DNA from 2 places in the Metaplanococcus flavidus genome. Region 2 is predicted to be linked to the other one. Evidence: predicted binding sites of a transcription regulator. Region 2 holds the regulator's gene; the other holds the start of a gene.
The links. The regulator NrdR, encoded in region 2, represses ribonucleotide reductase genes. The targets are predictions, from matches to a motif close to AACACNATATATNGTGTT.

Region 1 (16,581 bases), on a different contig from region 2:
GATTCCGCACATGGAACAAACCCTGCTTCTGCAACCGTAGCCGGATTTGAAACCGTGACGGTTAAATCGAACGAGCATGGCCTTGTCGACCTGGAAGATTTGCAGCGCGTAGTCGGGCAGGATACAGCTGCCTTGATGCTGACGAATCCAAACACACTGGGCCTTTTCGAAGAACAGATTCTGGAAATGGCTGCCATCATCCATGAAGTTGGCGGCAAGCTTTATTATGACGGTGCCAACCTCAACGCGGTTATGTCAAAAGCACGCCCGGGAGATATGGGCTTTGACGTGGTCCACTTGAATCTCCACAAAACGTTTACCGGCCCTCACGGCGGTGGCGGACCGGGATCAGGTCCTGTAGGCGTCAATAAAGATTTATTGCCGTATCTGCCAAAACCGATTCTCGTTAAGAACGGCGACGTATTCTCGTTTGACTATGACCGCCCGCAGTCAATCGGCCGTGTGAAACCGTTTTACGGCAACTTCGGCATCAACGTGCGCGCATACACTTATATCCGTTCTATGGGGCCGGACGGCTTGAAAGCTGTAACCGAATATGCCGTTTTGAACGCCAACTATATGATGCGCAGATTGCAGCCGCATTTTGACCTGCCGTATGACCGCCATTGCAAACACGAGTTTGTCCTGAGTGGCCGCCGCCAGAAAAAAATGGGTGTGCGCACCCTGGATATGGCAAAACGTCTGCTCGATTTCGGTTACCATCCACCGACAATCTACTTCCCGATAAATGTGGAAGAAGGCATGATGATCGAACCGACGGAAACAGAATCGAAAGAAACGCTTGATGCCTTCATCGATGCAATGATCCAGATTGCACGTGAAGTGGAAGAGAATCCGGAAATCGTCCAGGATGCACCTCACACCACGGTCATCAAACGCCTCGACGAAACAAAAGCGGCACGCAAACCCGTGTTGCGCTACCATAAAGCTGAATAACAGAAAAAATGCCTGGAAGCAGATTTTGCTTCCAGGCATTTTTGCTATTGCGCAATGAATTTTTTTTGAAAAAAAACTCTTCCATGAAGGAAGAGCTTGTGGTTTAGGATTTTGATCTGATTTTTCCGGTCCATTGCTTGAAACCGCCTTGCAATTGATAAATCTGGTCATAACCCTGTTTTTTCAGGTAAATCGCTACCCGGCCGGCGCGTGCGCCGTTCTGGTCATACAGATAGACCGGTTTGTCAGAGCGGATTTCCTTATGGCGCTGTTTTAACTGGGTTTGTGGAATATTACGCGCTCCAAGAATATGTCCTGCAGCGAAATCTTTGGGTTCGCGAACATCAATGAGCTGGGCTTTCCGGTAACCTTCGATGAACTGTTCCTGCGTCAGCGGCGTGACGGCTTTTTTCATGCGGAAATACGATACCAGTGCATAAACGATAATCGCAAAAAGGATTGCGGCGATAAAATACAAGAATTCCAATGGTCTTTCCCCTTTCTATTCTTTCTTCATTATAAGAGAAGATGGTTCTTGAATTCAATGGCAATATTCCATGCAACAATGAAAAAGAGGCGATGTTGTGAAAATTCATTGCTACGGACACAAATCCATCTTGATGAAAATTTATCATTGCTTTAGTTTTTAATGGGCAGGGAGGAATGGGGAAACAAGAAAAACTGCCCGTCGGACTTCAAAAACATAAAATATCCATGCGAGTTGAACGAGGTGTCAACAAGAAAAGATCTATGGAATTTTACCCTGAAAAGGGATGGTGCAAATAATATCACTTTTGACTCATTTTTTTTATTTCGGACTGTAAAAAGCTTGTCATTGCAGAGTTTGCCATCAAACGAGTTGGAGAATCAAAATTTTGTTATGGAAAGGAGTTTCAACATATAGTATCATGGGAACAGTATAAATACTATATATTGTGTTTACCCCTATAATACAAAGGAGGATTTGTCAAATGGTTTCTGCAACTAAATCTGTTTTTACGTTAAATCCTGAAGCTCTGAACAGGGACATCGAGCAATTTTCACAAGTACATCCGATTACACCGGACATGACGACAACACATAAAGGAGTTTCGCGGCTGGTCATGATCGATCGTTACTCTTTCAAAGATACCGAGAAGAAAACATTGAAGGCTGGAGATTTTGTCGTTCTGACAGTAAAAGAAGATCCGAAATTCCCGGCACGTGGTCTTGGGTTTATTGTTTCAGTGAATAAGCAAGCCAATCAGGCAGAAGTCTGGATCGAGGAAGATTACCGCAGCGCGATTGACAACCAGGAAGATCTGGAGAATGGCATTGTTGTAAAATCCCTTGACGTTATCGAAAAACCACTTGAAGTCTACTATGAACAAATTGCCAAACGGAATGCGACGGGGCTTGCATCTGTTGAAAAAACAGAGGAAAAACGGCAGGAATGGTTTGCGAAGTTTTATGAGCAGCTTGTGGGTCTTAAGTTCATTCCTGCAGGCCGCGTTCTATACGGAGCGGGCGCCGATACGGATGTTACATATTTTAACTGTTATGTAATGCCGTTCGTGGCAGATTCCCGCGAAGGAATTTCCGACCATCGCAAACAAGTAATGGAAATTATGAGCCGTGGCGGCGGAGTGGGGACAAATGGTTCGACTTTGCGTCCACGCAATACATTGGCGCGCGGTGTTAACGGTAAATCTTCAGGTTCGGTTTCCTGGCTCGACGATATCGCGAAACTGACACACCTTGTTGAACAGGGCGGATCGCGACGTGGAGCTCAGATGATCATGCTGGCAGACTGGCACCCGGATATCGCAGAATTCATTATCTCCAAAATGCAGAATCCGCGGATCCTCCGTTATTTGATCGAGAATACCGAAGACGAGACAATCCGGAAACTGGCTAAAGATAAATTGAAATTCAAGCCGTTGACAGAACTGGAAGAAGCAATGTATCAAGGAGTTCTGAACTACCGGACAATTCCTGGCATGGGTGGATTCAATGAAAAAATCATGCGTGATGCGGACACGAAACTTCGTGACGGCGGAACGTACTCTGTTCATAACGAAGAATTTCTTACAGGAGCAAACATTTCTGTAACATTGACGAGTGATTTTATGGAAGCTGTTGAAAAGGACGCTGATTTTGATCTGCGTTTCCCGGCTGTAGAATCTTATTCAAAAGAAGAAATGGCAATATACAACGAACAATGGCAGGAAGTCGGCGATGTGCGTGATTGGGAGCGTTTAGGCCATAAAGTCCGCACTTACCGCACAATGAAAGCACGTGATTTGTGGAATCTCATCAATGTTTGCGCCACTTATTCTGCAGAACCCGGCATATTCTTCATTGATAACGCCAATGAAAAAACAAATGCAACAGCCTATGGCCAAAAAGTGGTGGCGACCAACCCGTGCGGCGAACAACCACTGGCCCCTAATTCAGTTTGTAACCTGGCGGCTGTCAACCTGGCAAGATTTGCAGATCCGAAAACGAAGACGGTCGATTTTGAAGCCCTGAAAGAAACGGTTCGCGTAGGTGTCCGCATGCAGGACAATGTAATAGACGCAACCCCTTATTTCCTTGAAGAGAACCGCCTTCAGGCATTAGGGGAACGCCGCGTCGGCCTCGGTGTCATGGGTCTCGCTGACCTGTTGATTTATTGTGATAAAGAATATGGATCGCCGGAAGGCAATGAACTTGTCGACCAGCTCTTCAAGACTATTGCTGCAGCAGCTTATGAAGTTTCGACAGAATTGGCGGCCGAACGTGGAAGCTTCCCATTCCTTGAAGGGGAAACGGAAGAAGAGACGGCAGCTCTCCGAAAAGCATTTACTGAAACAGGCTTTATGCGTGGAATGCCGGAAGAGATCCGTGAAGGCATTTTGGCAAACGGAATCCGCAATTCGCATCTGTTGACGGTTGCACCGACTGGTTCCACTGGCACGATGGTAGGCGTCTCCACAGGGCTTGAGCCATATTATTCATTCACATACTACCGCAGTGGACGCCTTGGCAAGTTCATCGAAGTCAAAGCGGATATCGTCAGTGAGTATCTGAAAAACAATCCGGAAGCCCGCGAAGACGATCTTCCGAAAGCTTTCATTACATCAATGGAGTTGGCACCGGAAGCTCACGCTGATGTGCAATGCATCATCCAGCGCTGGATCGATTCATCGATTTCAAAAACCGTCAATGCACCGCGCGGCTATACAGTCGAACAGGTGCAAGGCGTCTACGAACGACTTTATAAAGGCGGAGCGAAGGGCGGTACGGTTTATGTTGATGGCAGCCGTGACTCCCAGGTTCTTACTTTGAAAGCGGAAGAAAATACGTTTGAAGATGAAGCACCTGAAGAAGTTCAGACTAAACGCCCGATCGTATTGATCGACACAATCCAGGATCTGCGTTCGACGAATGTCACCATCGGTTCAGAAGTGGGCGATACATGCCCGGTATGCCGCAAAGGGACAGTCGAAGAAATGGGCGGTTGCAATACCTGCACAAATTGTGCGGCGCAGTTGAAATGTGGACTATAAATTAAAAACGAAAAAGCGGGAGCCAAGCGTGGCCGAAGATCTTCCGGCCGGCGCTTTGCGACGAAGCTAGCGAAGCGATGCAACGCACTTTCATGTCCCGAAGCTAGCGCAGCGTTGCAGGGACAGAGACAGGAGCATGGGTTTCAGGAAAGCGAACCTGTTTCGCGTAATATCGGTTTTCATTTTTCATTCTCAATTAAGTTGTAAAGCGGAAGCCTTAGCTTCCGCTTTTATTTATTTGCGAACTTATTTATGGCAACCGCAACCAAAATTCAAGTTATACCCGGCTCCCCATTTTCCTTCTTATAGTTGCTCGATTCTGCTCGTATGATAAAATAATGAAGAAGTTATCGACAGGGAGTGGAGAAGATGCGCGTTTTGATACTGAATGGCCCCAATCTGAACCGTCTTGGCAAGCGGGAGCCGGATGCATACGGCACATTTACACTTGCCGAACTGGAACATGAGCTTGAACAATTCGCATTCGATCACGGCATTGAGCTGACATGCAGCCAGTCGAATCATGAAGGCGAAATCATTGATTGGCTTCAGCAGGCAGAACGCCAGGATCTTGATGGGGTGGTTTTAAACGCCGGTGCTTACACGCATACGAGCATTGCCATTCGGGATGCCATCGCTTCCATTAACGTACCTGTTATTGAAGTACATATTTCAAATGTTTATAAACGCGAGGACTTTCGCCACCATTCCTTTATAGCACCGGTTGCGGAAGGGCAGATCACCGGGTTTGGAAAAGACGTATATTTCCTGGGTCTGCATGCTTTGCTGTTACGAAATCAGAGAGGATGACTACATTGAAACTGCAAAAATTGCGAAACGAAATGGCTCAACAAAAAATTGAGGCATTCCTCATCACAAGCGAATTTAATCTGCGTTATATCACGGAATTTACCGGCTCATCAGGCCTTGCAATTGTTACACCGGAAAAAGCGCTTTTCATCACGGATTTCCGTTACACAGAACAGGCAGCAGAACAGTGCAAAGGTTTTGAAATCGTCCAAGCCAAAACCAATCTGCTGGAAGAAACGGCCCTTCAGGTAAAAGAATTGGGAGTGAAATCGCTCAGCTTCGAAAAAGATTTTGTTACATATTCATCATATGAACAATACAGAGAAAAGATGGAAGTGGAATTGGTACCGGTCAGTGGGGTCATCGAAAAAATCCGGATAATCAAAACAGAAGATGAAGTGGCAACCCTGAAAGCGGCTGCCAAAATCGCCGATGATGCTTTCGAATACATCTGCACCTTCATCAAGCCCGGCATGACGGAATTGGAGGTTTCAAATGAACTCGAATTCTTCATGCGCAAGCAAGGAGCTGAGTCTTCTTCTTTTGATATCATTGTCGCTTCGGGTTTCCGTTCAGCGTTGCCTCATGGCAGAGCTTCTGACAAAGTGATCGAATCCGGTGATTTTGTAACGATGGATTTTGGTGCTTTGTATAACGGCTATATCTCCGACATAACACGTACGGTTGCTGTAGGTGAACCGTCTGAAAAACTGAAGGAAATTTATCAAATTGTTTTGGAAGCACAGGAACTTGGCGTTGAGAAGATTGGTCCGGGAATGACTGGCTTTGATGCCGATGCGATCGGACGCGACCATATTAAGTCAAAAGGATATGGCGATGCATTCGGCCATTCAACAGGCCATGGCATAGGACTCGAAGTGCACGAAGCGCCGGGGCTTTCATCCAAATCGCAAGTCGTGCTGGAACCGGGAATGGCTGTAACCGTTGAACCGGGCATTTATTTACCGGGTATTGGCGGAGTGCGCATTGAAGATGATATACTGATTACCGAGTCCGGAAACGAAAGACTGACTAAATCGTCAAAAGAACTGCGCATTTTATAAAAACGGAGGAAATTATATGATTTCAGTAAACGATTTTAAAACTGGTGTAACAATCGAAGTGGATGGTGGCATTTGGCGCGTCATGGAATTCCAGCACGTAAAACCTGGTAAAGGGGCAGCATTCGTTCGTTCGAAACTGCGCAACCTGCGCACAGGCAGTGTGACTGAAAAAACATTCCGCGCCGGGGAAAAAGTGGCTAAAGCACAAATTGACAACAAAAAAATGCAGTATTTATATGCAAACGGTGATGTCCATGCATTTATGGATACCGAAACATACGACCAGATCGAATTGCCGGAAAAAAGCATTGAATATGAGTTGAAATTCCTGCAGGAAAATATGGAAGTTCAAGTTATTGAATTCCATGGAGAAGTTTTGGGCGTTGAATTGCCAAATACGGTTGTGTTGGAAGTTGTTGGTACAGATCCAGGGATTAAAGGGGATACGGCCAGCGGCGGAACGAAACCGGCTGTCCTCACTACAGGATTATCAGTTCAGGTGCCGTTCTTCATCAATGAAGGCGATCGCCTGATCATCAACACTACTGATGGATCATACGTTTCAAGAGCACAGTAGACAAAGAAAAGCGACAGCGCCCGTTAAGCTCTGAAAGGCATAAGGCAGAGCAGCGAAGTGGCCTTGGCCACGCAGCTGGGTTGACTTATGACCCGAAGAGCTGGGCCGCTGGAGTCTGGACAAAGAAAAGCGAAAACGCCCTCCTCCCATGGGGGGCCATTTTTTAAAAGGTTGATTTTGCAAAGTGAGTATCGGCCGAAAAAATATTCATACATAAGGGGAGTAGGACATTTTGAAAATACAGGAAATACGCGAAATCATAAAATTGGTGGACGGCTCATCAATCACTGAATTCAAATATGAAGCAGAAGGCATTAAACTCAAACTGAAAAAAGAAGATGGTTCTGCAGCTGCTGAACCATCAGCACCATCAGTTTCAGCGGCACCAACTCCACAAGCTTCCGCAGCACCAGCAGCGCCACAAGCACCAGTGGCGGAAGAAAAGGCATCGGAACAAACCAATGATTCTGACGCTGCAAATTCCGATATGCATAAAATCCTGTCTCCTATGGTCGGCACTTTCTATCAGTCGCCTTCACCGGAAGAAGCTGCATATGTGCAAGTGGGATCGAAAGTTTCTGCTGAACAGATCGTCTGCATCGTGGAAGCCATGAAACTCTTCAATGAAATTGAAGCGGAAGTTGATGGGGAAATTGCTGAAATTCTTGTAAAAGACGGACAACTCGTCGAATATGGCCAGCCTTTATTCCTCGTTAAAACAAACTGAGGAGGGGGGACATGACGATGAAAAAAGTATTGATTGCAAATCGCGGAGAAATTGCTGTGCGCATTATCCGCGCATGTAAGGAAATGGACATCGAAACAGTCGCGGTCTATTCCGAAGCTGATAAAGAGGCTCTTCATGTTGAGTTGGCTGATGAAGCCTATTGCATCGGTCCGAAACTTTCGAAAGACAGCTATTTGAACTTTTCGAATATCATCTCTGTTGCCAAACTAACCAATTGTGACGGCATCCATCCGGGCTATGGATTCCTTGCTGAAAATGCAAGTTTTGCTGAGTTGTGTGAGGAATGCGATATTATGTTCATCGGTCCAACGTCTGACGCGATTTCCAGAATGGGGACGAAGGATGTTGCCCGTGAAACCATGAGAAAGGCCGGCGTTCCTGTCGTGCCAGGTTCAACAGGAATCGTTGCCAGTGAAGAGGATGGATTGAAAATTGCCGAGAAACTTGGATTTCCGGTCATTATCAAAGCAACTGCAGGAGGCGGCGGAAAAGGGATCCGGGTGGCGAGAAGCCGCGAAGATTTCATCACCGGCCTTCGAATGACGCAGAAGGAAGCTGCTGCGGCTTTCGGCAATCCTGGTGTTTATATCGAAAAATTCATCGAAGATTTCCGTCATATCGAAATTCAGGTATTGGCGGATTCCCACGGCAATGCTGTCCATCTTGGAGAGCGGGATTGTTCAATTCAGCGCCGCATGCAAAAATTGGTTGAAGAAGCCCCTTCTCCTGCTTTGTCTCCTGAGCTTCGGGCTGAAATGGGCGATGCCGCAGTGAAAGCCGCATTAGCGGTGGATTACCGTGGTGCCGGAACAGTGGAATTCATCTTTGACGCAGTAAATCAGAAGTTCTATTTCATGGAAATGAACACCCGTATCCAGGTTGAGCATCCGGTAACCGAGATGATCACTGGTGTAGATTTGATTCAGCAGCAATTGCGTGTGGCTTCCGGTGAAACATTGAGCTTTGGCCAGGAAGACATCACATTCAAAGGCTGGTCCATCGAATGCCGCATCAACGCTGAAAATCCTGCGAAGAATTTCATGCCGTCTGCAGGCCGCGTGGATATGTATCTGCCGCCGGGCGGTATGGGCGTGCGCATCGATTCTGCTATGTATTCAGGTTACAGCATACCCCCATATTACGATTCCATGGTGGCGAAACTGATTACGTTTGCTGATACACGTGAAGAAGCAGTGGCCAAGATGAAACGGGCATTGGGAGAATTTGTCATCGAAGGCGTATTCACTACCATTCCCTTCCATTTGAAATTGATGGACCATGAAGTTTTCAAATCAGGTGATTTCAATACGAAATTCCTTGAAAAGTATGATGTGTTGAATTCCTAAGGAGGAGTGTCTTTATGGCTGAAAAAACGATTCCCTATGTAAAGGTCAAACCGACGAATAAACAGGACCTCGGCAATATTGAGGTGGCACCGGAAGTGCTTGAAATTATCGCCAGTATCGCTGCTTCTGATATCGAGGGAGTTGCAAGCATGCGCGGCAACTTTGCATCCGGGGTTGCAGAACGTCTGGGCAAAAAAGTGCACGGCAAAGGTGTGAAAACAGAGCTTGCCGCCGACGGTCTGATGATTGACGTCTACTGTGTTATCGATTATGGAGTTTCGATTCCGAAGACTGCTCAAAAAATTCAGACGCAAGTGCGTCAAACGCTTGAAAACATGACTTCACTGCAAACGCAGGAAGTGAATGTCCATGTCACGGGCATTCAGTTCGAATCACAGCAGATTATCGACTGAATAGAGTGCGGCCCAACACCAGAAGTAGTGTTGGCCGGCTTTTTTTATTCCGCACAAGCTGAAGGCTGGTAAACTAAAGGTGAGTCATGCGGGATAACATCCTTTTTTTACCGCTGCCGTTTTCCGAACATTTCAAACATGGAACTTCAGGTATATTATCTGTATAATGGGTGTTAATTAGCAGTGAAAAGGAGACCGGGTTTATTATGAAACGACATGAAGCACGCGAAAAAGCACTCCAGACTTTATTTCAGTTGGAGGGCACAGAATTGACGGTGGCAGAAGCGATCGAGCACGTTATGGACGGCAGCGACGATAATTTCTATAACCTGCTGGTCGAAGGCACCTATTCGAATATGGCGGCCATCGACGAAAAATTAAAAGGTCATCTTGAAAACTGGTCTCTTGAAAGATTGCCGAAAATTGAGCGCACGATTTTACGGATGGCTGTATTTGAATTGGCTTATATGGAAGATGCACCATCGCGCGTGGTCATGAATGAAGCGATCGAATTGAGCAAAACATTCGGTGATGATAAATCCAGCCGGTTTGTGAACGGGGTATTGTCGAAGTTTACCGATGAACTGGAAAATTAATCTGGGGGGATTCACTTGTCAGCGATCATTATCGATGGAAAAGCAACGAGCCTGAAACTTAAAGAACAGATTGGCCAACGTGTGCAATCATTAACTTCAAGAGGGATAATTCCGGGATTGGCAGTCGTATTGATCGGTGACAATCCGGCTTCCCATACATATGTCAAAAACAAAAAAAAGACCTGTGAATCACTCGGCATGCGTTCCGACCTTCTGCAATTTCCGGAAACGCTGAAAGAAGAGGAACTGCTGGAAGTGATAGAGGGATTGAACAAAGATCCGGAAATCCATGGAATTCTGGTTCAGCTTCCGCTTCCCGACCATATCGATGAATTCCAAGTGATTCTGGCGATTGAGCCTGACAAAGATGTGGACGGTTTCCATCCGGTTTCGGTCGGCAATATGATCATTGGCAGGGAAGCATTTCTTCCCTGCACACCACATGGCATCATCAAATTGCTGGAAGAATACAATATCGACCCCGCCGGCAAACATGCTGTAGTCATTGGCCGCAGCAATATAGTCGGTAAACCGGCCGGACAGCTCCTGCTCCAAAAGGATGCAACAGTCACATATTGCCATTCACGAACAGTCGGCCTGATTGATTACACACGCCAGGCGGATATTCTCATTTCCGCTGTCGGACGTGCGAAGTTTCTCGGAAAAGAGCATATCAAACCTGGTGCTGTCGTAATCGATGTCGGCATGAACCGAGATGAAAACGGCAACTTATGCGGAGATGTGGATTTTGAAGATGTGTTGGACAAGGCTTCCTATGTAACACCTGTTCCCGGTGGAGTCGGTCCGATGACCATTGCGATGCTGATGGAAAACACACTGCTTTCTGCTGAAAGAGGATTACCGGAGACAAAATGAGTCTGAACATGTAAAATAATAAGAAACAAAGCTGTTTTTCGAAAGAAAGGCAGCTTTTTAATATGGAAGATAGGGGCTGAAAATTTGACGTCCGACCCATACTTAAGTGTAAAAGCGTTAACCAAATACATAAAAAAGAAGTTTGATGCAGATCCCCATTTGCGTGATGTTTACGTAAAAGGGGAACTTTCGAATGTGAAGATCCATACAAGCGGCCACATCTACTTCACATTAAAAGACAATACTTCAAGACTGCCTGCTGTGATGTTTGCAGCCAATGCGCGCGCTGTCAAATTCAAGCCGGAAAGCGGAATGACCGTTTTAATTCGTGGAGACGTATCGGTCTATGAAGCGTCCGGACAGTATCAGTTGTATGCCCAGTCAATGCAGCCGGACGGTATAGGCGATTATTATCTGGCTTTTGAACAATTGAAGGAGAAGCTTTCCAAAGAAGGATTTTTCAATACTGCTCATAAAAAGCCACTGCCAAGATTTCCTGAAAAAATAGCGATTGTCACTGCGCCGACCGGAGCCGCGGTGAGAGACATCATCATCACCTTAAACCGCCGGTATCCGATGGCGAAAATCACAATATTTCCTACTTTGGTACAGGGAGAACAAGCTGTAAGATCCATCGTCCAATCGATCCAGGCCGCCAATGGCTCGGATTTTGATGTCATGATCGTCGGCCGTGGAGGCGGATCGATCGAAGATCTGTGGGCTTTTAATGAAGAAGCTGTGGCCCGCGCCATTTTCGATTCGCAGATCCCTGTCATTTCTGCTGTCGGCCATGAAACGGATACAACCATTGCCGATTTCGTGGCTGATTTACGTGCCGCAACCCCGACTGCCGCAGCTGAACTGGCTGTGCCAAGCAGGGCAGACCTGCTGGACAAAGTTCTCAATCAGCAAAGCGGCATGTACCGCGTCATCTCGAATATGCTGGAACGGGACAAAACGGCTTTAAGAAAATTGGCGACTTCGATGCCTTTCGCTTATCCGGACCGTTTATACCGCCCATTCATCGAACGGGTGGAACGAGCTGGGGATTCTTTGCAGCGTGAAGTTTTCCAGCATCTGAATCGCTCGAGGGAACGCTTCACCAATCTGGACAGGCAATTGGCCAACCGCATACCGCTTCAGCGGATCAAACAATCGCAGACGGATATCGCTCAATTACAAAAACGCCTCGATCAATCTGCACATATTACAGTGAATAATAATAGAATGAATCTAACATCTGCCATCCGGACGCTGGATGCGTTAAGTCCGCTGAAACTCATGGAAAGAGGTTACACCATTCCATACAAAGACGGCATGGTTGTTAAAAGCATCCAACAGGTAAAAGCTGGTGATGATCTAACGGTGACAATGCAGGACGGGGTGGTCGAAGCAACCGTCAAAAATACGATTCCAAAAACAGAAGGGGAGCATACAAATGGCTGAAAAAGAGTTGAAATTCAACGATGCGATGCAACAATTGGAAGAAATCGTTCGTCAATTGGAGCAGGGGGATGTTCCGCTTGAAGAGGCGCTGACCTTATACCAGAAAGGCATGGAGCTTTCGAAAGTTTGCCACGACAAACTGCAGAATGCTGAAGAACAATTAGTGACGATGATGAAGGATGGGAAGGAAACGCCTGTAGAAATCGGAAAGGACGGGACTGAGAAATGAGGTTGAAGGAATTCCGCAGCTATTATGAACCGCTCATTCAGCAGGAATTGCAAGATCAGATTGAAGCCTTATCCATTCCGGCTTCATTGAAGGAATCCATGAATTACTCACTTCAGGCAGGCGGTAAGCGAATCCGTCCGATTCTTATGCTTGCGGTCATGCATGAACTCGGGGCTAACCATCCCGATGCCTTGAAAGTGGCTGCGGCAATTGAAATGATTCATACGTATTCGCTGATCCATGATGATCTGCCCAGTATGGATGATGATGATTTAAGAAGGGGTATGCCGACGAATCATAAAGTTTACGGCGAAGCTGTTGCCATTCTTGCAGGAGACGCACTGTTAACCTACAGCTTCGGATTGATTGCGCGCCTGGAAAATATTTCAAACGATGACAAAGTGAATCTGATCGATCTGATGAGTGTGTCCTCCGGCGCTGAAGGAATGGTAGGCGGCCAAATTCTTGATATCGAAGGTGAAGAGAAAAAACTGGCATTGGAAGAGTTGGAACAAGTGCACCGGCTGAAAACGGGTGCTCTTCTTACTTTCAGTATTCTGGCAGGAGCGATTCTGGCGCAGGCTAAATCCGAGACTATTGTAGCGCTGACCCGATTCGGTGAACATCTGGGACTCGCCTTCCAGATCCAGGATGATATTTTGGATGTAACCGGCACTTCCGAAGAACTTGGGAAAACGGCCGGCAAAGATGAGAACAGCGAAAAAAGCACTTATCCGGGCATCCTGACCTTGCCGCGAGCCAAAGAAAAATTGGATCATCACGCGTCCCAGGCATTGCAATCAATTGATGGACTGGACGGGGAAATGGCATTATTGAAGGAATTAACAGCGATGATTGTCAAAAGAAAAAACTGATTTTGGATGCTCCCGTTTGTACATTTGCTGACAATTGATATAATGTAGAGAGAAATAAAGTCGGAAAAATTTTTAAAAAAAGGTGTGTGATGGAATGGATCTTCATACGATTACTAGTCCATCTTTCTTAAAAGGGCTGGACAATGAACAGCTCGTTGAATTAAGCGAAGATATCAGACGATTTTTAATAGAGAACTTATCAAGAACTGGCGGCCATATCGGCCCTAACCTCGGCGTGGTCGAATTGACACTGGCTCTTCATCGTGTTTTCGACAGTCCCTCCGACAAATTGATCTGGGATGTCGGGCACCAGTCCTACGTTCATAAGATTCTTACCGGGAGAGCTTCGCAGTTCGATACATTGCGCCAGTTTAAAGGCCTTTGCGGTTTCCCGAAACGCAACGAAAGCGACCACGATGTCTGGGAAACGGGCCATAGCTCCACTTCCTTGTCAGCAGCGATGGGAATGGCGGCTGCGCGTGATATCAAAGGGGCGAAAAATCACGTAATTCCGATTATCGGCGACGGTGCCTTGACCGGCGGTATGGCTCTTGAAGCCTTAAACCATATAGGCCATGCCAATACGGATATGATTGTTATTCTCAATGACAACGAAATGTCAATAGCCCCGAATGTTGGTGCATTGCATTCAGTCCTTGGCAGAATGCGGACTGCAGGCAAATACAATAAAGTCAAAGATGATCTTGAATACCTGCTGAAAAAAGTGCCGGCAGTAGGAGGCAAACTTGCTTCCACAGCTGAACGCGTAAAAGACAGCCTGAAATACCTTGTCGTTTCCGGTATGTTTTTTGAAGAGCTTGGATTCACCTACCTCGGACCAATTGATGGCCATGACCTCGAAGAACTGGAGGACAATCTTTTGTACGCCAAAAAAGTTGGCGGTCCTGTGCTTCTCCATGTCGTCACAAAAAAAGGCAAAGGATTCCTGCCGGCCGAACAGGATAAAATCGGTACTTGGCACGGAACGGGGCCTTATAAAATCGACACCGGCGATTTAGTGAAATCCTCTTCTAAAGCTCCTTCATGGAGCGGCTTGATTGCGGAATCTGTCCGCAAATTGGCGCGTACCGATGAACGCATCGTTGCCATAACGCCTGCAATGCCTGTCGGGTCAAAACTGGAAGGTTTTGCAACCGAATTCCCGAAACGCTTTTATGATGTAGGAATTGCGGAACAGCACGCCACCACAATGGCTGCCGGACTGGCAACGCAGGATATGAAACCATTTCTTGCGATATATTCCACATTCCTACAACGCGCATACGACCAGTTGGTCCATGATATTTGCCGTCAAAATCTGAATGTCTTTATCGGCATCGACCGTTCAGGTTTGGTAGGCGCTGACGGAGAGACCCATCAGGGTGTATTCGATGTCGCATTCCTGCGCAATTTGCCGAATATGGTCGTCATGATGCCGAAAGATGAAAACGAAGGCCAGCATATGGTCCAAACGGCCATCGATTACGATGGCGGTCCGATTGCATTGCGCTATCCACGCGGCAACGGTCTTGGTGTGCCAATGGATGAGCAGATGAAAGCTTTGCCGATCGGCAGTTGGGAAGTCCTGAAACCGGGCACAGAGGCAGCGATTCTGACGTTTGGTACAACAATATCAATGGCGCTGGATGCTGCTGAAAAGCTTGCCGAAAATGGGATCAACGCTGAAGTGGTCAATGCCCGATTCATCAAACCGATGGATGAAGCAATGCTTCATTCCCTATTCAAACGAAATATTCCTGTCATCACCCTGGAAGAAGCGATTCTGCAAGGCGGCTTCGGAAGTGCAGTTCTTGAATTTGTTCATGATAATGCCTATCACGATGCTGTGATCGACCGCATGGGCATACCCGATCAATTTATTGAGCACGGCGATGTAGCTGAATTGATGGATGAAATCCATCTGAACAGTGATCAGTTGGTCGCAAATGTGAAAAATATGGTACCTGTAAAAACTCAGGCGGGCTCCAAAGCCCTATGAATAAAATAAAAAAAGAGCGCGTTGATGTTCTCCTTGTTGAAAGGGGAATTTGTGAAACGCGTGAAAAAGCAAAGCGCGCCATAATGGCCGGAATCATCTATTCCGGTTCTGAGCGTATGAATAAACCCGGCGAGAAGATCCTTTCGGATGCCCCTCTTCATATGAAGGGCAATGACCTTAAGTATGTCAGCCGGGGTGGCTTAAAACTTGAAAAAGCACTGGCGGAATTCGACCTTTCAGTAGATGGAAAGCTGATGCTCGACATTGGCTCCTCTACGGGAGGTTTTACGGATTGTGCATTGCAGAACGGGGCAGCACACTGCTACGCTCTTGATGTCGGTTATAATCAGCTGGCCTGGAAAATCAGGCAGGATGAACGCGTAACCGTTATGGAACGGGTGAATTTCAGGCATTCCAAACCGGAGGATTTCATTGAAGGACTTCCGGAATTTGCCAGTATAGATGTCAGCTTCATTTCACTTAAAATCATTCTGCCGGTCCTGAAGACGATTTTGGTACCGGGCGGCGATGTGATTGCCCTCGTCAAGCCACAGTTCGAAGCGGGACGGGAAAATGTGGGAAAAAAGGGAATCATCCGTGATCCCAAGATCCATTTGGAAGTGCTGAAGAAAGTGGGCGGCTTTTCGGCTGCTGCCGGATTCCACATCCGGAATATGTCTTATTCACCGATTACTGGTGGAGAAGGGAACATCGAATTCCTGTTTCATCTGCAATCGGCACTCGAAAATGAAAGCACCGAACCCATTTCCGAAGCCATGGCAGAACAGACAGTCAAAATGGCACATGAAATTCTTTGACAGGAAAACACATCCCACCGGGCATGTGTTTTCTTGTTTTTGACAACAATTAAAGGTACGATATAAAGGAATTAGAATAATTATTCATTCAGGGGGCGCATTATGAATAAAGGGCAACGCCATATTAAGATCCGTGACCTTATCTCCAACCGCGAGATCGAAACACAGGATGAACTGGTGGATTTATTAAAAGCCGCGGGTTATGAAGTTACCCAAGCCACGGTTTCGAGAGATATCAAAGAATTGCATCTTGTGAAAGTGCCGTTGCAGGATGGCCGTTATAAATACAGTTTACCG
Region 2 (16,581 bases):
GACATCAATTGGAAAAATCCGATTGAACAATTAATGACAAGCTGAACAGAATTATTGCAGACCGAATTCAGTATAAATCCAGACAAGCAGTGCCGCCTGCAGCATCGCCAGCACGAGGAAACCGATGCGGAAGTTCGTGTGCTTCGTTTTGTGGCGGAATGCCATCATGCCGATATAGGCCCCAATTCCGCCGCCGAACAGCGCTACACGCCAAAGATTCTTTTCAGGGATGCGCTGGCCTCTCTGCTGCGCCTGCCGTTTGTCGATTTTCATCATAGCGACAGCCATGATTGATAAAATTGCAAGATACGCTGAAACTATCAAAAACATTTGATTTCCTCCAATAAAAAAGACTGGCGAATGATCGCCAGTCTTTTTTGCATTTAACTTATTTGTTCAAAGCTTTTTTAGCCTGATCAGCAAGTGCTGTGAAAGCTACTGCATCAGATACAGCGATTTCAGCAAGCATTTTGCGGTTGATGTCGATACCGGCAACTTTCAATCCGTTCATTAGACGGCTGTAAGAGATATCGTTCAAACGAGCTGCTGCGTTGATACGAGTGATCCACAGTCTGCGGAAATCACGTTTTTTGTTGCGACGGTCACGGTAAGCATAGTTACCTGACTTCATCACCTGTTGGTTTGCTACTTTGAAAAGGATGTGCTTTGCACCATAATAACCTTTTGCTAATTTAATGACCTTTTTACGACGCTGGCGCGTCACTGTTCCACCTTTTACGCGTGGCATATCACATTACCTCCTGCTTGAATATAAATAATTCGATTTTTTGTTCGGTTTTATTTCATGTTATAAATTAGTGATTTAATGCGTTTCAAATCTCCAGCTGATACAAGCTTCCCTTTACGGAGTTTACGCTTTTGCTTAGTCGATTTGTTTGCAAATAAATGGCTTGTGTGTGAACGATTGCGTCTTACTTTACCTGTTCCAGTTTTCTTGAAACGTTTTGACGCACCGCTATGGCTTTTCATTTTCGGCATTTCGAGTTCCTCCTAAACAATTGTACTGTTATTCTTTTTCGTTGATTGGAGCCAGCATCAAGAACATGCTGCGTCCGTCCATTTTAGGGCGCTGTTCAACCGTGGCAACATCTTTGCACGCTTCAGCGAAACGTTCAAGGACACGTTGTCCGATTTCTTTGTGCGTAATCGCACGGCCTTTAAAACGGATTGAAGCTTTAACTTTGTCGCCTTTTTCAAGGAACTTGATTGCGTTCCGAAGCTTTGTGTTAAAGTCATGATCGTCGATTCCAGGGCTCAAACGAACCTCTTTCACTACGATGACTTTCTGATTCTTACGAATCTCACGTTCCTTCTTCTGCTGTTCGAACTTGAACTTACCATGGTCCATGATGCGGGCAACCGGCGGCTTAGCTTGAGGAGCCACAAGAACCAGATCCAAGTTGACACGGCCTGCAATTTCTAGGGCTTCGGTGCGCGTTTTAATGCCGAGCTGTTCACCGTTCTGATCAATAACCCGTAATTCCCGTGCACGAATGCCTTCGTTTACATTACTGTCTTTGCTAATAATAATCCACCTCCGGATAGTGTTGCGAATAGCTTAAAATGCGAAACCGACCATGTCGGCTTACAGGTTCCGATCCAAAGAAAAAGCGGATGGGCCTCGTTCGGCCCACCCGCAATTTATGACAGCACGCCGCAGCGTGAAAAAGTCAAATCGTGTCTACCTGCCAACAAATGGTCGATCAGGTGAGAAGCGGGTGCTCCTGCTTGCACATATAAGTATTCTATAACCTTATTCATAGTATCACGCACACTGACCCGTGTCAACAACCTTCTCTAAGTAAGTTGAAGTATTAAGTCACTGTAATCGATATTCCGCAAAACAGCTTCGAAGGCATTAGCCGACGCCTGTGCGAGGATAATGCCTTTGCGACGAAGTGCATAGCACTGCAGGAGCACGATTATTATTTGTGCTCCTGCATCGCTACGCTGCTTCGTCGCAAAGAGTTGCCCTCGCAGGCTTCGTTCAACTCTTTGCTGTTTTGCTTCATATCTTTAGAAATTTCTATAGCGCCGGCGCGCCTATGGACTGAGCGAAGCAATAAGACGAGTGGTCTTCTCGGCTTATGGTGGGAGCCTTGTCCAAAGCGCCGAAGCGTTACATATGGTATTCCCCTAGTTTAAACTTATCGAAGTTCTCCCTGGATCATCGACAGGAAGTCATCGAACGGCATGCTTTCGGATTTCTGTTCGCCGTATTTGCGGACGTTTACAGAACCGTCTTCCATTTCCTTATCTCCAAGAACCAGCATATAAGGAACTTTTTGCATTTGAGCTTCACGAATCTTATAGCCGAGCTTTTCATCGCGCTCGTCTATATCGATACGCAATTTATGCGCCTGCAATTTTTCCTGGATCTCTTTCGCGTAATCGCTGTGAACATCGAGTGAAACCGGAATAACTTCCACCTGAACCGGTGCCAGCCAAGTCGGAAAGGCGCCTTTGTATTCTTCGATCAGGAAAGCCACAAAACGTTCCATCGTTGAAACGACTCCGCGGTGGATGACAACCGGGCGATGCTGCTTGCCGTCTTCTCCAATATAGGAAAGGTCGAAACGTTCCGGCAACAGGAAATCAAGCTGCACTGTGGAAAGAGTCTCTTCTTTACCGAGCGCCGTTTTCACCTGGACATCCAGTTTCGGGCCATAAAATGCCGCTTCTCCTTCAGCTTCCACGTAATCCAAGCCCATTTCGTCCATCGCTTCTTTCAGCATGGATTGAGCGCGCTCCCACATTGCATCGTCATCAAAGTATTTCTCTTTATCTTCCGGATCGCGGTACGATACGCGGAATGAATAATCTTTGATGTCGAAATCCTTATAAACTTCCACTACCAAATTGACGACGCGTTTGAATTCTTCCTTGATCTGATCCGGACGGACAAATAGATGCGCATCGTTCAGCGTCATGCCGCGGACACGCTGCAAGCCGGAAAGAGCGCCTGACATTTCATAACGGTGCATCGTGCCAAGTTCCGCGATGCGGACCGGCATCTGGCGATAGGAATGGATGCCTTGCTTGAAAATCATCATATGGTGCGGGCAGTTCATCGGACGCAGCACGAGGTCTTCATTGTCCATTTTCATGACCGGGAACATATCTTCCTGGTAATGGTCCCAGTGGCCGCTAGTTTTATAAAGTTCAACACTGCCAAGAACCGGCGTATAGACATGATCGTAGCCCAGACGCTCTTCTTTATCGACGATATAGCGCTCGATGATGCGACGGATTGTCGCGCCTTTCGGCAACCACATCGGCAACCCCTGCCCAACTTTCTGGGAGTTCATGAACAAGTCCAGTTCCTTGCCGATTTTGCGGTGGTCGCGCTCTTTCGCTTCTTCCAGCATTTCAAGATGCGCTTTCAGGTCTTCTTTTTTGAAAAATGCAGTGCCGTAGATGCGCTGCAGCATTTTATTGTCGCTGTTGCCTCTCCAATATGCACCAGCTACGCTGAGCAATTTGAATTCCTTTAGTTTGCCAGTCGCCGGAACATGGATTCCGCGGCACAAATCGAAAAAGTCGCCTTGCTCATAGATGGACACCTGATCATCTTCCGCAATCGCTTCGAGCAATTCCACTTTATACGGATCTTCAATCGCCGCAAAACGTTCCTGCGCTTCAGCACGCGTTACATCATGGCGCACGATTTCCAGATTTTCACCAATGATTTTTTTCATTTCCTTCTCGATTTTCGGAAGATCTTCCGCAGTAATGGCTGAATCAGTATCGATATCATAATAAAAACCGTTTTCAATTACCGGGCCGACGCCAAGTTTGGCATCCGGGTAAAGACGTTTGACTGCTTGTGCCAGTAAATGTGCTGTGCTGTGGCGCAGAATTTCCAAAGCTTCATCAGACTCTGCAGTGATGATGGCAATTTCTCCGTCTTCCTTCAGTGGTGCTTTCAAATCCACAAGGCGGTCGCCAAGTTTACCGGCAAGCGCTTTTTTGCGCAAGCCCGGGCTGATGGACCCTGCCACGTCTTCAGTTGTAGTTCCCCGTTCGAATTCCTTAACTGCCCCATCCGGGAATTTTAAATTGATCATGTCTGACATAGCAATCTCTCCTTTTTTCTTCATTCTTTTCGGTGTCCAGACTCCAGCGGCCCAGCTCTTCGGGTCATAAGCCACTCTGGCTGTGCGGCTGAAAAAACGCCGCTTCGCCAGATCGTCTTATGCCTTTCAGAGCTTAACGGGCGCTGTCGCATTTCAACGCAAAAAAGCCCCATCCCAAAGGGACGAAGCTCAGTTCGTGGTTCCACCCTTCTTCTGCTCCGATCAGAAAAACTGAACGGAACGAAGCTCTGCATCGGCTAACGGGCCGGTTGCCGGCAGCTGCTACTGAAAGTTCACAACTGCTGCTCGGAGGCGGTAAATGGATTGCCGTTTCTTAAGAAGCTCTCAGCCTGGGCTTCTCTCTCTGGAAGGCGTTCAATCCATTATTGTCCTCGTCAGTGCATTTAAAATCATATTTCGATTAGATTCACTATAAACCGAAAACATTTAAAATGCAATCTCTGTCAAATAAATGCATTTAAAAATGATTTGTTTGCTTGCTTTAATTGCGCCGATTGCGGCCGTCGAGTTTCACCGGCTCCGTCAATGCACGGATTCGTTCCATGACACGCGCCGCTTTTAAATCCTCTTTTTCACCGCGCTGTGAATACGTCAGGTGATGCTGAAGTTCAGTATAACTGAAGTTCGAGGTCATGAACGTCGGCAATTTTTCCGCCATGCGGTAATGAAGTATGGTGCCGAGCACTTCGTCGCGGGTCCAGCTCGACATCGCCTCAGCACCGATATCATCCAGCATCAGAACATCAGCTTTTTTAACATAGTCGACTTTTTCCTGAAGCGTCTGGTCGCCGATTGCCTGTTTCATTTCGCGCATGAATTCCGGAACGAAGACCAGAACGGATTTGACGTTCATCTCTGCCAGTTCATTCGCCACAGCACTCAATAAATAAGATTTGCCGATGCCGAATTTACCGTACAGAAACAGGCCTTTATCCGGAAGATCGTCCGGTCCCGTCGCCTGATCCAGGAAATTGCCGACGGCACGGAATGCTTCCATGCGGCTGTCGTCAAGTTCAAAGCCTGAAAGTGTTGCCTGCATGACCTCTTTCGGCATATACATGCTGTGGATCAGCGAGCTTGCACGGCGTTTATTGTCATAGGCATTTTTGGACTTGCATGCGGTATAGGCGATACCAATTGTATTACGCTCCAACACCAGGTTCGGTTCGAAGCCTTTCAGATGATTGATGCAGCCTTCAAGGCTCGGGCATTTATTGCAATCATGAGATTGGTCGATATACTCGTACAATTTATGCATGCCCCGGTCGACGGTGCTTTTATCGATTTCCTCGGCATGGTCTTCAAGAAATTTCTGGACGCCCGGATTTTCAAGCACCTCCTTGCGCATATCGTTATAGCGTTCGGAAAAAGCGGGTGCATTGACAACGCGTTTTAAGGTTTCCCGAATCGGTTCCATTTAATCACCCTTCCCTTTTCTCAAAGCAAGTTTTGCCAGGAGTTTTTGTTTCTCGACTTCCAGGCTTTCGTTTTTGGGAGAATCGGCTCCCTGCGGTTCATCCTTCGTATAGAACCATTCCGGCAATTTTTCCTCGCGGACAGGTTTTCCACCGGAGCGCGCTGATGATTTTGAAGCAGCGGACGGCGAACCTTCCGATTTCCATTTCATGTACTGAGCGTGTTCTGTACGCGCCAATTCCATTGCTTCGGCTGCAGTGGAAACATTTTTGCGGATCCAATGGGAAGCGATTTTTTCGACATAACTTTTCGTCAATTTCATATCCGTCCGCAGCAGCACATACTGAAGCAGGACGTTTACCACAGCCGGCTCCATTCCGTGATGCACCACCAGATTATTGGCAAGCTGGACATCTGCCGACAACGGCTCTTTGCCTCCTGCGATATCCCGGAGGACTTCAATGGGTGACGCCGATTCGAGATAGACGACCAATTCATCCTGCCTTGTTTTCGGTTCCTCTTTCGGTTCCGGAGCTTTCGCAAGGACCGGTTCCAATTTCGGTGCAGTGGTGGACACCGTCATTTTATAGTACTCGGAAGCCGACTTTTTAATTCCTTCTATAGTAAGACGATAATCATCATCAATGGCCAGGAGGATCACTTTCTGCATTTCGAGTGGTCCCCAACCATAGAGAAACGCCAGTTTACAGATGGTGTCCTTGATCGATGCGGTCAGCACGCGTTTCGGGACCAGCTGCTCGGAAAGTCCCTGATGCAGCAGACTGAAGTCGAAATCGTATTCCGCTTTATAGCCTGTTCTGCTGCGCTGCTGCATTTTTTGCGAGTCCTGCGGATAACCGGCTTTGGCATGCACCGGCTGGAAAATATCCGTAAAAATCCGCGTCACTTCTTCGAAAGATTCCATGGCTTCTGCCGGCATGATGAACCGGTCGCGAATTCGGCGATAGGCGATATCACCGATTTTGCTGAACAGGAACATCGACAGCAGAGGATCAGCGAAAAAATCTTTCGGGTCAAGCGGCGGGCATAATTCATACAGGAACGTCCGGGATTCAGTTCCCTTCCGGTATGTCTTTATCAGACCGATCGCTTCCAACTGGATGCGCGATTCAAAAACTTTCGAAATCGGCATGCCCAGCGTATTCATCAATGAATAATGCGGCGTTTCTGCACGCAATGCTTCCCCTTCCGCCCAAAGCGTAAGGTAAAGCGACACGGCTTCTGCGCCGATCATCGGCTGGTAAAGCAGTGTCAGCAATTGGCGGTCATAATCGGAAAATGGATAAGGCAACCGGATCTTAAATGCATCAGCCGGCTGCAATTCCTTATAGAATGCAGTCATATGTCACCGCCTTATTCGGATATCTTGTCATCCGGATTCTTATTCAATAAATCCTTCAGCTCATCTATAAATACGTTGATGTCTTTGAACTGGCGATAGACGGAAGCAAAACGGACATATGCCACTTCATCAATTGCCGCCAGCCTGTCCATCACCATTTCGCCGACCTGTTCGGATTTTACTTCGGCGTTGCCGATTCTGCGCAGATCTTTTTCGATATTGAAGACCAGTTCTTCAAGTTTTTCAAGTGGTACCGGACGCTTTTCACAGGCACGGATCAAGCCGCGCAATACTTTTTCACGGCTGAACTCTTCGCGTGAACCATCTTTTTTCACGACAATCAGCGGCATCTCTTCCACTTTCTCGAAAGTGGTGAAACGATAGCCGCATTCTTCACATTCCCGTCTTCTCCTGATCGATTTCAATTCATCTACTGGCCGCGAATCCACAACGCGGGTACCATTATGCTGACAAGCCGGACATTTCATTTTGACATCTCCCCAAATTCTCTTTCTGTTGCTATAAGTATAACAAAATTTCAGCGTTTATAATATTTCATTTTTGAAACTGAATAAAAGTACAGAAGAACTAGCTTATATATGACGCTTCGTCGCTTTGGACTAAGCTCCCGCAATAAGCCGAGAAGAACACTCGTCTTTTGCTCCGTCGGCATTCGCCTGCTCCGGCGGCGCTCCTTCGCTGGGGGCCACTTCTAGATATAAAGAAGCAATAAAGAATCCTTTGGGATCTAGTGGAGTACTGAACCACACTCGGGCATAGGCCCGAGTTAGCTTTGCGTTTAATCGAAGCATCGATGCAGGATATATCTTTACTCTGCGTTGCCTTCCGCTGTTACATTATAATGGGTTCTCTAGAGATATGGAGCAAAACAGCGAAGACGCCCAGGGGAGCAGGCGAATGCCGACGAAGTGCTGAGATCCACTTGGGCGAAGTGAAACGAGACCGAGTTAGCTCAGCGCGAGCCAAGAGTTGGCCGAAGGGAGTTCGGCCGAGTCTTTGCGACGAAGCTAGCGCAGCGATGCAGAGACAGGAGCACGGGTTTTGGCAAGCGAAGCTGTTTTGCGGAATATCGATTGCTAAAGATTTTCTTTCTACTTTACTATGTACACAAATAGAAAAAGCAGAGGATCAGCTCCCCTGCTTTAATGTTATGGTTTCATGGATTATGCAGTTACTGTAACTTTGGTTTTTCCAGCACCGACTGGACCCATTCCACGTTGCAATTCTTTAACTTCGCTCGATTGTGAGCCAAGTGCCAGAGCGATGTAATCCGCTGCAATTGTCGGATCCATGTCACCGCAAGTGTATACATCTACACTCGCATAACCGTGTTCAGGAAAGCTGTGGATTGTCAGGTGTGATTCAGAAATAATTACTACGCCGCTTACGCCTTGTGGCGCAAATTTGTGAAAAGCGACCTCGCGGACTTCTGCCCCTGATTTGAGTGCTGCATCAACAAAAGTTTTTTCGATAAAATCCATATCGTTTAATTTGTCAAAATCACACTGCCAAAGTTCTGCAATTACGTGACGTCCCATTGTTTCCATGGTTCGTTTCCCCCTTTGATATCATTTTGGTTTCGCGCTCAAAATATTCAAAGTTGACTACCACGGGGGAAAGTTAGTCCAAAGAGGTCCTAACCCTTTAAGCAGTCATGTGAATAAAAATTCTTCGTTCCGATCCCTCATTGAGCTTTGGAATCGTTATGAAAAAAGTAGCCCGTTTTCAGCTACGAATCATAGTATATGATGTATTCCGTGGAAAAGCAACAAATAAATCTGATATAAATATCTTTTATTTCATGGATTTTTCTTACAATTAAGAAAATCGACAGCGCCCGTTAAGCTCTGTAAGGAAAGAGGTGGACCAAATTACATTTGGTCCACCTCTTTGCGACGAAGCTAGCGAAGCGATGCAGGAGCAATAAGGTTTTTACGATTTGGCGAAGCGGCGTCTTTTCAGCCGCACAGTCCCGAAAAGCGGAAACGGCCGTTCAGCTCCGAAAGGCTTAAGATGAACTTCCGAAGTGGCGCTCTTTGCCGCAGAGGAAGGACAGCTTAAGTCCGAGGAGTTGGCCGTTGGAGTCTGGACACAAAGTGGCTTATGACCTGAAGAGCTGGGCCGCTGGAGTCTGGACAGAGAAAAGCGACAGCGCCCGCTTTCATATATTAAATACCCCTATACACTCTTAAACAGAAAAAAACCACTTCTCCATAATAATAGGAAAAGTGGTTTTCGTTCTTAATTTGCACTCATTGCTGAAGCGACCTTTTTTGTCAGGTCGATAACGCGGGCTGAATAGCCCCACTCATTGTCATACCATGCCAGCACTTTGACTTTCCGGTTTGCAATTACCATGGTAGTCAGACCGTCGACAATGGCAGAGTCCGTTGTCGTATTAAAATCTATTGAAACCAAAGGTTCCATCGTTAAGCTCAAGATTCCTTTCAACGGCCCGTTTGAAGCATTAATGAATGCTTCATTGACTTCTTCAACCGTCACATCTCTATTCAGATCGACCACCAGGTCTACCAACGAGACGTTCGGAGTTGGAACACGCAACGCCATCCCATGCATTTTTCCTTCCAGATCAGGCAAAACCTGTGACAGCGCTTTCGCAGCACCCGTCGAAGTTGGAATGATCGACTGGGCACACGAACGGGCACGTCGCAGATCCTTGTGCGGGTTATCCAGATTTTTTTGGTCGTTTGTGTAAGCGTGAACAGTCGTCATCAAACCGTTGTCGATTCCAAACGAATCGTTGAGGACTTTTGCAACAGGCGCGAGACAATTTGTCGTGCAGCTGGCGTTCGAAATGACATCGTGTTTTGCAATATCCAGTTGATCTTCGTTAACACCCATTACAATCATGATGTCTTCATTTTTACCAGGAGCAGTCAAAATAACCTTTTTTGCACCGGCTTCAAGATGAAGAGCAGCTTTATCGCGCGAATTGAATTTACCCGTAGCTTCGATGACAATATCAATGCCCATCTTTTTCCATGGGAGTTTCAGTGGGTCGCGTTCGCTGACCAGTTGAACACGTTTCCCATTAACAATTAAAGCTCCTTCTTCAGCTCTTACTTCGGCGTCAAAGATGCCGTGATTTGAGTCATACTTTATCAAATGAGCCAAGGTTTCAGCAGGATAGCTGGCATTTACCGCTGAAATCGTTACGTCATCCATCAGGATGGCCTGTCTGAACACCATGCGGCCAATACGGCCAAATCCATTAATTGCAATAGACACTGTCATTTAAAAGTCCTCCATTAATTAAGTTATACTTATTTTTTAATCCGTTATATAGTATAACACATTATGTCGATTACAGAACCTCAAAAGCGGATGAATATTTCATTTTTGTGAACTTTCACTGCCACTGTTCCAGGATTCTGTCCAATTGAAGAGCGGTTTCTTCAACCGTGCCATTATTATAAATTACCGCGTCAGCTCCTTCTTCTTTGACGGACATGGGCAGCTGCGAGCTGATCCGGGCTCTGGCGTCCTTTTCACTCAACCCGTTCCGCTCCATCAGGCGGGCAAGCTGGTTTTCTTCGGTTACACTGACGACAAGGATCCTATCGACAAAATGCTGTAATTTGCTTTCGAACAGCAACGGTATATCCATAACGATTGTCCGGAATCCTTCAGTAAGATATTCGTTCCGTTTTCTCAGCATTTCTTCACGGATTGCCGGATGGATGATATCGTTCAATTGCTTTCTCCTTGCAGGATCTGAAAAGATGAGTGCTCCAACTTTTTCACGATCCATCGAGCCATCCGTTCTGATCACTTCCGGACCGAATAAAGCTTCAATTTTTTTCAGTGTTTCCGATCCGGGTTCGACCACTTGCCGCGCGACCATGTCCGCATCAATTATCGGATAACCCAATGCTTCCAGCATTTTTGAAACTGTGCTTTTCCCGCTGGCTATACTTCCTGTCAATCCAATAATCATCATCAGCCCTCATTTTTGGCATGCCGGGCAGTATACAGATGTGCGCCCCCCGATTTTCAGGGTTTTGGTCACAGTGCCGCAAGCCATGCATTGTTTTTTTCCATATATGGCGAAGCGGTTTTGCATGCCCCCTGATTCGCCGTTGACGTTCCGGTAATCAGAAATGGTGCTGCCTCCTGCTTCGATGCTTTCGAGTAAAATTTCGACGATTGCTTCAAATAATTCAATTCTGCGTTTTCTGCTGATACGCCGCACAGATCTGTTCGGGTGGATTTTCATCCGGAAAAGGGCTTCCGTCGCATAAATATTGCCTGCTCCGGAAATCACCTGACCGTCCATTATCACTTCTTTAATCGGTTTATTGCGGTATTTGGCGGAATCGGCCATGTCCAGAAAATGCTGCATTGCCCCTTCTGCAAACGGTTCCGGAGCCATCAGCAGGAGCGGTGGATAATCGCCTTCATGGAGCAGCACGCGCATTTCACCGAAACGCCGTATATCTGAATAAGCGAGAAGATTGCCATCACTCAAAGTCAGAACCACATGGACATGCCTGCGGAACTTCTCTTCCGGAATCGACAGCAGGCTGTCGACGTAAAACCATGCACCTGACATTCCCAGGTGGTTGACGAGCAGAAATTCAACATCTTTTCTTAATCCAAAATAAATATATTTGCTGCGGCGTTCCACGCTGACAATCTGAGAGCCTTTGACCCGGTCAATAAAACTGTCAGCTTCAATCTTTTTCAGGATCGCTTCACGGCCGCCGGTCTTGGACAGCCGGATGGTATCGGAAACGAATACATCCTCGATCCTTTTGCCGATGGCAACAGGCCGTATCTGCCGCACCACTCCTTCGACTTCAGGAAGTTCAGGCATCTTATCGGCCTCCAATCATTTTGTTTCATACCAGGTGTCGCCATGTGCGATATCGACTTTCAATGGAACATTCAGTGCCACAGCCGATTCCATGACTGACGGAACCAGCTCCATCAAACGGGTTAATTCGTCCTTTGGTGCTTCGAAGATCAACTCATCGTGCACCTGCAGAAGCATGTTCGCTTTCAATCCTTCACGTTCGAGTGCTTCGTCCATGTCAATCATCGCCTTCTTGATGATATCGGCCGCACTTCCCTGAATCGGTGTGTTCATCGCTGTCCGTTCTGCAAAGCTGCGAAGATTGAAATTTGAACTTGTGATGTCCGGCAAGTAACGGCGGCGGTTCATCAAAGTAGTTACAAATCCTTCTTTCTTAGCAGATGCGACGATATTTGTCATGTATTGCTGAACTCCAGGGAAGCTCTTCAAATAGCGCTCGATGAATTCCGCTGCTTCCTTGCGTGGAATATTGAGACTTTGTGAAAGACCGTAATCACTGATGCCGTAAACAATCCCGAAGTTTACCGCTTTGGCCGCACTGCGCTGTGCACCTGTCACTTCTTCCAGGGACACATGGAAAACATCTGCCGCTGTGGCAGTATGGATATCCCGGTCATCTTTGAACGCTTGGACGAGTCGTTCGTCTTCAGACATATGAGCTAGAACCCGCAATTCAATCTGGGAATAATCGGCAGCCACCATCACCCAATCAGGATGCGAAGGAACAAACGCTTTTCTGATTTTCCGCCCTTCTTCAAGGCGGACCGGAATATTCTGCAGGTTCGGGTTGGTCGAACTCAATCGGCCAGTTGTCGTCAATGCCTGCTGAAAACGTGTATGGATCTTGCCATCCTCATGAATTTCCTTCAATAAACCTTCTATATAAGTGGACAGCAGCTTGCCCAGCTGGCGGTAAAGCAGAATATGCGAAATGATTTCGTGCTGCCCTTCCAATTTTTCCAGCACATCGGCTGCTGTCGAATAGCCGGTCTTGGTTTTCTTCAACGGCGGCAATCCCAGTTTTTCAAAAAGAATGACGCCCAATTGTTTCGGTGAGTTGATATTGAATTCCTGGCCTGCCAGGCTGTAGATTTCCACTTCGATCTTCTCAAGTTTTTCGGACAATTCCTTGCCCATATCCGACAATTGGTTGCGATCCACCATGACGCCAAGCGATTCCATTTCTCCAAGCACAGTGGCCAGTGGCAATTCCAATTTATCGTACAGATCAAATTGCTGATTGTCCTCCAGCTTTTTGATGATGACGTCGCGCACTTTCCAGATGGCCCGCGCTTTTCTGGCGATATGTTCATGCAGGACAGCATCTTCTGGCACTTTCTTTTTCGCACCTTTGCCATAAACTTGTTCATTCGTCGAAACATCTGTATAGCCGTATTCCAGCACAATGTTCGCCATATCGGTATATGTCAGGGACGGATTGACGATATAGGCGCCGAGCATCAAATCGAAGTCGACTCCATCCAACTCGATTTCACAGCGCAGGAAAGCGGCAGTCGAGGCTTTGGAATCCGACATATACTTACGCTTAGCCGGATCTGCCAGCCAGGCTTTGAAAGTTTCTGATTCTTTTGCAACATCCATAGAAATGACATAGACCTCATTGTTGTCAGACAAAGCCACGCCGAGCAGATCGCATGTGTGGTAATGTTCATCATACAATTCGAGATGCACTGCCATTTCATCTTTCAGGATGGATGGGTCCACTTCCGTCACAACGGTAAATTTTAATTCTTCTTTGACTGTTTCTTCAGCCGTGTAATCCATTTTTTCCAATAACGATTTGAAAGCCAGCTCATTCCAAATCCGCACCAACTCATCCTGGTCCGGACCGGCATAGCCCAATTCCTCAAGTTTCACTTCGACAGGAGCCTTGCGCTCAATTGTCGCCAGCTTCTTGCTGATGTAGGCCAGGTCTTCATTGGCGACCAATTTTTCTTTCATCTTCCCTTTTTGCTGGTCGATTGCCTCGTAAACGCCTTCCACCGAACCATGGGCTGCCAGCAATTTGAGTGCGGTTTTTTCACCCACACCCGGAACGCCCGGAATATTATCGGAAGCATCGCCCATCAGGCCTTTCATATCGATGATCTGCAGAGGTGTTAAACCGTATTTCTCTTTGATATGGTCAACCGTATATTTTTCGATATCGGTAATCCCTTTGCGCGTGATGTAAACCGTCGTGGTAGGAGAAGCCAATTGCGTCAAATCTTTATCTCCCGAAATGACAACGACTTCGTCTCCCTGCTGCTCAGCTTCCAGGCTGAGCGTTCCGATAATGTCGTCTGCCTCGTAATTTGGCAATTCATATTGTTTAATGCGATAGGCATCGATCAGCTTCCGCAAATAAGGAAATTGCTCGGATAATTCGGGCGGCGTTTTCTGGCGTCCGCCTTTGTATTCACTGAACGTTTCATTTCGAAACGTCGTCTTCCCGGCATCAAACGCAACCATCATATGGGTGGGTTGTTCCTCTTCAAGAATTCGCTGCAGCATCATCGTAAAACCATAGACTGCATTCGTGTGGATGCCACTTTCATTTGTCAGCAGCGGAAGCGCGAAAAATGCGCGATACGCCAAACTATTACCGTCCAGTAAAAGTATTTTCTTAGCCACAAAATTACCCCTTTCAATAAAAAACCGTCATTCCCTTTATTTTACCACGCGGGCAAAAAGAAGAGAAATGACGGCTCGGTTTATTCCATTATCCCTGACAGGACACTGGCGTAAGGTGAGTCTGACGGCAGGATGATGACGGTATCATCACCGATTGTTTTCGTATAGGACTGGAGTGACCGGTACAACTGGTAAAACTCCGGGTCTTTCGAGAAGGACTCATTATAAATCCTTGCCGCTTCGGATTCCCCTTCTGCCTGGATCAATGCAGCTTCTTTGCGGGCAGTCGCGATGACTTCCTGGGCTTCCCGGTCAGCCTGTGCTTCGATTTCCTGTTTTTTCGCATCTCCCTGCGATAAATAATCCTGTGCAGTGGAGTCACGCTCTGAAATCATCCGTGTATAAACCGATTGCTCGTTTTCTTCCGGAAGGTCCGTCCGCTTCATCCGGACATCCGCCACCCGTATGCCGTATTTGTCTTTCTCGAGGAGCTCGTTGACTTTTGCTGTGACGTTGTCGTTCAAACTGCCTCTTGATGAATTCTCATCGTTGATGATTTCATCGTAATTCAATTGGCCAAGCTCTGAACGGATCACCGAGTAGATAAACTCTTCCATGCGTGATTCCGCATTGACGATCGTCACCGCATTGGTGATCAGATTGCGCGGGTCCGTGACTTGCCAAACTGCATAGTTATCGATAATAATCCGTTTTTTATCGCGTGTATTGATTTCAGCTTCCGACACATCGTAGATCATCTGGTGTTTCGGCAGCGTTGTCAGGCTTTGGATAAACGGAATTTTCATATGCAGCCCCGGGTCTTCTTTAATATCCACAACTTCTCCGAATTGGCGGACGACCCGGTACTCGCTTTCCTTGACGACATAGACATTGGTCAATACGATCAGCAATACAATAAAAGCCAGTGTCAGGGCCACAATCATTTTCCAATATTTTTTGAAGTTGATGGGATCTTTCGGCGGCTTTTGCTTCTTGGAAGGGCTGTAGGCATCAAATTTGCTGGTTTCGTTTTGCGGTTTATTCGTTTCCATTAATTGTCCCCTCCCGTTTCAGCTTCAGCCACCGGCGGCACTACTGCCTGGTTGTCTCCGAGTGGCAGATATTTCATCGTTCCGCCTTCGTCGTTCATGATGTACAGTTTCGCGTTGGGCAGGACCGATTCCAGCGTTTCCAGAATCAGGCGCTGTCTTGTAACTTCGGGGTTAGCTTCATATTCAGTGAATAATTTATCAAATACTGCAACGTCCCCAATTGCTTGTTCCACACGCGCCACTTTCTGGCCTTCGGCACGGGAATTGATCGCCGCCTTTTCACCAAGCGCTTCATTGCGTTTCTGATTTTCATACTTTCTGGCTTCGTTGATTTTCGTGTTCATCGTTTCACGTGCATCCGTAACATTCGTGAATGCCGCGCGTACTTCTTCGTTGGGCAATTCGACATCCTGCAATTTAACCGCCAACACTGAAATACCGATATCATATTTCTCGATTAATGATGCCAGCAGGTCCCGTGTATCCGCTTCTATTTCCGCTTTCCCGGAAGTCAGGGCATCATCGATCAGCGAACTGCCGATAATCGAACGGATTGATGCAGACGTGGCATCATGCAAAATATCTTCCGGATTTTCTGCATTGAAAAGATATTTCTTTGGTTCTGTGATTTTCCACTGTACAACCAGGTCGGTCAGCACAATATATTCATCGCCGGTTATCATTTTTGTTTCTTTGTCGAATGAGACGATTTCACCGTCTTCATCCTGACTGTAACCGAATTGAAGACTGAATGTTTCCTTGGATAAAGTTTCAGCCCGCTGGATCGGCCAGGGCATTTTGAAATGCAGGCCGGGTTCGACAATGGTTTCGTTGACTACACCGAATGTGATGATGACGGCCTGTTCGGATTCATCCACTGTATACCAAGATGTGAGAACAGCTACGAGAAGCAGGATCCCTGCGATGGATAACCCGATGATGGACAGTATTTTTCTGGTTGTCATATTCTTTCCCTCCAATTGAATTCTATGTATAGGTAATATACGGAAAAACTGTCGAATGGTTTCAAAAAAAAAAAAAAAAGAAGAAGGACCTCGTGGAAGGTCCTTCTCCTTTTTTATGAGTTGAAAGGGGGTTCTATTAGAATATAACACCCCAATATGAAGACAGTGTTAAGTC

Region 1: a site for NrdR is predicted at 1,880-1,897, ahead of ACFQ1X_RS04605 (vitamin B12-dependent ribonucleotide reductase). Genes of this name have one in related genera too.

What each region holds. Positions count from the first base shown of each region.
Region 1 is NZ_JBHTKI010000007.1:134,176-150,756, reverse strand. Features, by position in the region: gene gcvPB (aminomethyl-transferring glycine dehydrogenase subunit GcvPB) at 1-957, shown strand, start outside; gene ACFQ1X_RS04610 (rhodanese-like domain-containing protein) at 1,061-1,444, opposite strand; gene ACFQ1X_RS04605 (vitamin B12-dependent ribonucleotide reductase) at 1,929-4,487, shown strand; gene aroQ (type II 3-dehydroquinate dehydratase) at 4,857-5,297, shown strand; gene ACFQ1X_RS04595 (M24 family metallopeptidase) at 5,294-6,361, shown strand; gene efp (elongation factor P) at 6,378-6,938, shown strand; gene accB (acetyl-CoA carboxylase biotin carboxyl carrier protein) at 7,168-7,665, shown strand; gene accC (acetyl-CoA carboxylase biotin carboxylase subunit) at 7,683-9,032, shown strand; gene ACFQ1X_RS04575 (Asp23/Gls24 family envelope stress response protein) at 9,047-9,445, shown strand; gene nusB (transcription antitermination factor NusB) at 9,652-10,041, shown strand; gene folD (bifunctional methylenetetrahydrofolate dehydrogenase/methenyltetrahydrofolate cyclohydrolase FolD) at 10,057-10,917, shown strand; gene xseA (exodeoxyribonuclease VII large subunit) at 11,002-12,363, shown strand; gene ACFQ1X_RS04555 (exodeoxyribonuclease VII small subunit) at 12,356-12,592, shown strand; gene ACFQ1X_RS04550 (polyprenyl synthetase family protein) at 12,589-13,467, shown strand; gene dxs (1-deoxy-D-xylulose-5-phosphate synthase) at 13,562-15,466, shown strand; gene ACFQ1X_RS04540 (TlyA family RNA methyltransferase) at 15,463-16,284, shown strand; gene ahrC (transcriptional regulator AhrC/ArgR) at 16,387-16,581, shown strand, end outside.
Region 2 is NZ_JBHTKI010000006.1:105,677-122,257, reverse strand. Features, by position in the region: gene ACFQ1X_RS03195 (sigma-w pathway protein ysdB) at 1-45, shown strand, start outside; gene ACFQ1X_RS03190 (DUF1294 domain-containing protein) at 52-330, opposite strand; gene rplT (50S ribosomal protein L20) at 389-748, opposite strand; gene rpmI (50S ribosomal protein L35) at 799-999, opposite strand; gene infC (translation initiation factor IF-3) at 1,028-1,549, opposite strand; gene thrS (threonine--tRNA ligase) at 2,169-4,097, opposite strand; gene dnaI (primosomal protein DnaI) at 4,600-5,535, opposite strand; gene ACFQ1X_RS03160 (replication initiation and membrane attachment family protein) at 5,536-6,897, opposite strand; gene nrdR (transcriptional regulator NrdR) at 6,909-7,385, opposite strand; gene speD (adenosylmethionine decarboxylase) at 8,082-8,465, opposite strand; gene ACFQ1X_RS03145 (glyceraldehyde-3-phosphate dehydrogenase) at 9,160-10,173, opposite strand; gene coaE (dephospho-CoA kinase) at 10,289-10,876, opposite strand; gene mutM (bifunctional DNA-formamidopyrimidine glycosylase/DNA-(apurinic or apyrimidinic site) lyase) at 10,886-11,755, opposite strand; gene polA (DNA polymerase I) at 11,771-14,389, opposite strand; gene hflC (protease modulator HflC) at 14,470-15,441, opposite strand; gene hflK (FtsH protease activity modulator HflK) at 15,441-16,406, opposite strand.